2 regions of the Solibacillus sp. FSL W7-1464 genome follow, and region 2 is predicted to be linked to the other one. Evidence: predicted binding sites of a transcription regulator. Region 2 holds the regulator's gene; the other holds the start of a gene.
The links. The regulator LexA, encoded in region 2, represses DNA repair genes until DNA is damaged. The targets are predictions, from matches to a motif close to CGAACATATGTTCG.
Positions count from the first base shown of each region.

Region 1: the regulator LexA is predicted to act here: its motif matches at 1,781-1,794, upstream of recA (recombinase RecA).

Region 1 covers NZ_JBBORC010000001.1:1,109,539-1,112,694, forward strand. The annotation lists gene pgsA (CDP-diacylglycerol--glycerol-3-phosphate 3-phosphatidyltransferase) at 1-150, shown strand, start outside; gene MKZ25_RS05270 (competence/damage-inducible protein A) at 450-1,709, shown strand; gene recA (recombinase RecA) at 1,876-2,946, shown strand; gene MKZ25_RS05280 (hypothetical protein) at 3,021-3,156, shown strand, end outside.
Region 2 covers NZ_JBBORC010000001.1:2,479,876-2,483,031, forward strand. The annotation lists gene MKZ25_RS12285 (DUF896 domain-containing protein) at 61-297, opposite strand; gene MKZ25_RS12290 (YneB family resolvase-like protein) at 362-1,018, opposite strand; gene yneA (cell division suppressor protein YneA) at 1,005-1,352, opposite strand; gene lexA (transcriptional repressor LexA) at 1,513-2,136, shown strand; gene MKZ25_RS12305 (gamma-glutamyl-gamma-aminobutyrate hydrolase family protein) at 2,218-2,913, opposite strand; gene MKZ25_RS12310 (5' nucleotidase, NT5C type) at 3,029-3,156, opposite strand, start outside.

The sequences.
Region 1 (3,156 bases), 1.4 Mb from region 2:
ATTTCTGCATTGATTTTACACAATACGATTTTTACATTGGTTGGCATACCTTTTGATACGATTATGCTTTATGTAGCATTGTTCTTTACAGTATGGTCAGGATGGGATTATTTCTATCTGAACCGTCGTGCACTGTTGGATTCAAAATAAATAAAATTTCTAAAACTAGGTTAGAATTTCTTTTAGGATAGGTAATAGTAATAAGTATCCGTAAAAGATAGAACAAGACTCGTGAAGGCGAGGAATGTTTTTCTAATCTAGTTTTTTTTACAGCCGTTATTTTAGCAAATGCTGTAAAAAAAGCCTCTGGCAGATGGCAAAGATTTTTTAAAGGAAAGGAAGTCAGCCTAAAAAAGTCGCGTCGTGCGGCAACCGCTGACTGACCCGTATCCTGTGGGCCTGCAATTTTGCCGAGGCGATATTGATATGATATTTAGGGGGTTTTAGGAATGAATGCAGAAATTATAGCGGTAGGATCGGAGTTATTATTAGGGCAAATCGCCAACACGAACGCGAAATTTATTTCGAGCCAGCTTTCGGAACTTGGCATCAATGTTTATTATCATACAGTTGTGGGAGATAACGAGGCGCGGCTTTTAGAGGCGATCAAAGTTGCGGAACAGCGCGCAGATCTTATTATCTTCTCGGGTGGTTTAGGTCCGACAAAGGATGATTTGACGAAGGAAGCGATTGCGAAACATTTGAATCGTACGCTAGTGTTCGACGAAACGGCGCTGTTTGCAATTGAGGAGTTTTTCTCGAAGCAAAGACGTCCAATGACGGAAAACAACCGGAAACAGGCGCTCGTGCTGGATGGCTGTGATGTATTGCTGAATCAGCACGGTATGGCACCGGGTATGTTTTTAAAGGAAAATGACCGCATTTATATTTTGCTTCCGGGTCCGCCGAAAGAACTCGAGCCGATGTTCCAATATGAAACAAAGCCAAAACTGGCGGCACTTCTCCATGACGGCGGTGTCATTTTATCGCATGTGCTACGCTTTTACGGCATTGGTGAAGCAGATCTGGAAACCCGCATACAGAACATTTTGGATGAACAGACAAATCCAACAGTAGCACCGCTAGCCTCAGACGGTGAAGTAACATTGCGCATTACGGCAAAAGCGCAAAACGAACCACAGGCATTTCGTCTTATTGAATTGAAGAAACGTGAAATACTCGATATAGTCGGGGAATACTATTACGGGGTAAATGACGAGTCATTAGGCTTCAAACTTGTGCAAATGCTTCTGGAAAATGAATTGACGGTTTCCGCTGCCGAAAGTTTAACGGCCGGTCTGTTCCAGTCTGAGCTGGCAGAAGTGCCGGGTGTCGGGTCCGCATTAATCGGCGGTGTCGTAACCTATACGAAAGAAGCGAAAATCAAACACCTCGGTATTTCCGAAGAACTGCTGGATGAATACGGAATCGTCAGCAGTGAATGTGCTGCGGCAATGGCGACACAAGTCCGTGAAAAGTTCGGTACGGATATCGGTGTCGGGCTGACGGGTGCAGCAGGACCGGGCGATCATGACGGACAGCCAGCAGGATCGATCTGGGTTGGGATTAAGATCGGTGAAACAGAGCCGCTCACATACAGACTGCAATTATCCGGTTCAAGAAATACAAACCGGATCCGCGCGGTGAAGTTTACGTTCAGCTATTTAATGAGGGAACTGGCGAATCAAGGGTACAAAAAATTGATTTAGTTGTCGGTTTGTTTTGAAAAAGACGATTTGGTCCGCTGTTTAAGGGCATTCAGGAACATTCAAAGAAAAAGCGAAAATATGTTCGCTTTTTTCTTGAATGTTATCTCATTAGCAAGTATAATAGAGACATAAGTTAAATAAAGCTTTTTCTTAAGGAGGAAATAGTTTGAGCGATCGTAAAGCAGCATTAGATATGGCGTTAAAACAAATAGAAAAACAATTCGGTAAAGGTTCTGTCATGAAGTTGGGTGAAAACTCGAACAACAAAATCGATACAACTTCATCAGGCTCTATCGCAATAGATGCAGCACTAGGTATAGGCGGATACCCGCGCGGACGTATTGTAGAAGTTTACGGACCGGAATCATCTGGTAAAACAACTGTTACATTACATGCCATCGCGGAAATTCAGGCTAACGGCGGTACAGCAGCATTTATCGATGCTGAGCACGCACTTGACCCGGTATACGCACAAAAACTGGGCGTTAACATTGACGAATTATTATTATCACAGCCGGATACAGGTGAACAAGCACTTGAAATCGCGGAAGCATTAGTGCGTTCTGGCGCGATCGATATTATCGTAATCGACTCTGTAGCAGCATTAGTGCCAAAAGCAGAGATCGAAGGCGAAATGGGTGACTCGCACATGGGTCTCCAAGCGCGTTTAATGTCTCAGGCATTACGTAAATTATCGGGTGTCATCAACAAATCGAATACGCTTGCTATTTTCATCAACCAAGTTCGTGAAAAAATCGGTGTTATGTTCGGTAACCCGGAAACAACAACAGGTGGACGTGCCCTTAAATTCTACTCTTCTATCCGTTTAGAAGTACGTCGCGGTGAAGCGATCAAGCAAGGTACAGAAATTATCGGTAACAAAACAAAAATCAAAGTCGTAAAAAATAAAGTAGCACCACCATTCCGTACAGCGGAAGTTGATATTATGTACGGTGAAGGGATTTCAAAAGAAGGCGAAATCGTCGACATCGGTGCAGAACTGGACATCATCCAAAAAAGCGGTTCCTGGTATTCTTACAACAGTGAGCGAATCGGCCAAGGTCGCGAAAATGTAAAACAATTCTTCAAAGAAAACCCTGCAATGAAAGAAGAAGTAACGGAAAAAATCCGTCAACACTTCGGTATCGGCGAACTCGGCTACACAATCGGCGCCAACGATACAACAGATGAAGAAGAACTGGACGAACTAGAATTATTCGAAAACGAAAAAGAATAATAGTGCAGACCCAAGCGAAGAATTTTGCTTGGGTTTTTGTTTTGGATTGGGGAGACTTGCAGGGGAGGGCGGTTTTGTGGCTTTGGTTAGATGGATGGGAGCGGGATTTGATTGATGGGATAGCGGGGTGTGCTGTACCTGGGGATTTTATTAGAACAACTATGGGGTTTATTAGAACAACTGCGGGGGATATTAGAAGATTAGGAGCGG
Region 2 (3,156 bases):
AAAACGTCCCGTAAAATATGTCATACTTTATATTAAATGTGACATATTAATGAAAAGTTATTAGTTTAAGAATTTCTTCTGTGATTTAATCTGTTTTAATTTTTCAGGTGTCACATCATTGCCTTCTTCATCGATTACTTTCACATGTTCGATTGTATCGCGCATTGTTGTACGGAAAGTATCTAAATATTCTTTTCGCAGCGCTGTACGTTCCTTAGCCTGCTCTTCCGTCAATTTACCTTCTCTCGCTAATTTAGAAAGCTCATTAATACGAGCTAATTTTTCTTTTGATAACATTTGAATCTCACCTTTCTTCCTACCTATTACAAAGGTATAAAAAAAACGACTTGAAAACAAGTGTTTACTCTTCAAGTCGCTCCATATATTCAATATATCTTCTATGTACGGTCGCTTTACTGATAGAAATGCCCAAGCCCGACAAAGTCGTAGCTATTTCCGCAAAGGTTAAGCCTTTCTGGCGCAGCTGAACAATTTCTTCGACAGGGACTTCTTTTCGTTCACGCCCTTCAATATTGCCGCGATTTTTTAAATTATTTTGCGGCTGGTAGCCATTCTCGACAGCGCGGCGCATTCCCCGGCGAATTTTCGCATTATGCATACGACGCTGATACTCTTCGACAATCGCTAAAATTTCGAGCAGCATTGTATCCATTTCGTTTAATACGACAGGACCTGCATCATTTAATGTATAGACCGTCGCTTCATATTTTTGCAGCAGGTGAAGCACTGCCATCCGGGCATTCCCTCGCCCTAAACGAGTCTCATCCTGTACAAATAGTGCTTTAATCCCGTACTCTTTCATATAGTCAAGCATGTCGAGCAATCCGTCCCGATCAACATCATATCCGCTATGCTGATCCTTGAAAATCTCCACATCTTTATAGCCGAATGATTTTGCATATTTTGTCAGCTCCTCCTGCTGACGCACCAGTGATGTTTCTTGTGTATTTTTATCCGTACTGACACGGCAATAAATAACTGCTTTAGTTTTTATCATTGTTCCCTCTCGCTACTTTAATCGATTGCATATCGGAGGATTCATTCAGCTGAGCAATGTATTGTGAATCTTTTTCTACAGGTACTACCAATACTTGTCCTAATACAACTTTTTCATCCAGCATTCCGTTTTCTTTTTTTACTTCATTAATCCAATCATGCTTAGCCATTTTACCACGATATTGTTCTGCCAACGACCATAAAGTATCGCCATGCTCTATGCTTACGTGTTCGTATAATTCAATATTATCGTCCTGCATCATGAATAAAGCCATCATAAATACAGAGAATAGCAGAAACATTGATGTGAAGCCGTTTAATTTAACTTTTTTCATTGGAAAAACCCTCTTTCGAATGTATGTTCGGAATGTTTGTTCTCATAATAATACGAACATATGTTTTTGTCAACCGTTTTTTCGAACTTATGTTTGCATTCGTGTTCGCATACTGCTATACTTACCTTAAGAAAAATAGCATGATAAAGAGGTGAGTTAGTTGACACAAAAAATTTCAAAACGGCAGCAAGCTATTCTAACTTTTATAAAAGAGGAAGTTCGTTCTAAAGGCTATCCGCCATCGGTTCGCGAAATTGGAGAAGCAGTAGGTTTAGCTTCCAGTTCAACTGTCCACGGGCATTTAGCTCGTTTAGAAAGTAAAGGGCTTATCCGCCGTGATCCTACAAAGCCGCGTGCCATTGAAATATTGGATCAAGAAGAGATTAACATCGCGAAACAAGGTGTCATTCATGTTCCGTTGATCGGTAAAGTTACTGCCGGTCTGCCTATTTCCGCAATTGAGGATATTCAGGAATATTTCCCGTTGCCGGATACATACGGCTCACCGGAAGAGGAATTATTTATGCTTGAAATTATGGGTGAATCCATGATTGAAGCCGGGATTTTAAATGGGGATTATGTGATTGTCAAAAAGACGTCTACTGCGAACAATGGAGAGATTGTGGTAGCCATGACGGAAGATGATGAAGCGACTGTCAAGCGCTTTTACAAAGAAAAAACTCATTTCCGCCTACAGCCTGAAAACAGTTCGATGGAGCCGATCATTGTCAACCAGGTTTCTATTTTAGGTAAAGTAGTCGGCCTCTACCGAAATATCCATTAACCACTAACTTGCCATTCTAATAGAATCGGCAAGTTTTTCATTTAAATAAAAAAACTCAGCCGTATAAGACTGAGCCTTTTGTTACTTATTGCATGCTTCTACAAAACTTTTGAATAAGCGCTGTGCATAAACATCTCCGTTCGGCGACAATTCTTCCGGATGCCATTGTACCGCTACACAATATGGATGTGATTCGTGTTCAATCCCTTCAATGATGCCGTCCTTTGCAACTGCCGAAACGACGAGCCCTTCCCCGAGCTTTCCGACCGATTGATGGTGAAATGTATTGACACGGAATGAGTCCTCTTTAAAAATTTCTTTAAACTTTGTTGTCTTTACTTCGACTGTATGTGCCAATTCCCCGCGCTTTGAAGGTTGTTTATGTAAAATTGTATTCTCGACCTGTGATGGTATATCCTGAATTATCGTCCCTCCAAATGCAACATTCATTATCTGTTGTCCGCGGCAAATACCGAGAACAGGCATTTGTCTTTTATAAGCTTCATTCATTAATAAAAGATCGCTGTCATCACGTTTTCTTACAACACTTCCAATATGCCGGTGCGGTTCTTCACCAAACAGCAATGGATCTATATCGGCCCCCCCTATTAATACGAGACCATCAATTAGATTTAATAACGCATCTATGTTTTCTTCTGTAGCATTCGGTATACAAATTGGAATACCTCCCGCTTGTTCAATTGAAGTTAAATATCCGTTGTTAATATCCAATTTTTTATCAAAATCATACATTGTTAATCCAATAATCGGTTTCATTCTTTTTATCCCCTTATAATTTATAGATAATTCCAATAATTTAAATTATACTATTTCGTTATACTAATTGACTACAAAAATAAAGAAGGATTGCACAATCGCAACCCTTTATTTCTCAAACAATTTCCATTTGTTTTATAAAATACTGTTTTATCTCTTTCCAGTTATGAACACGCATGAAACCATCTTCTGATCGGTTGTACGGCATCGAATATAATATGCCTGTACCTTTGAATGCTGCAA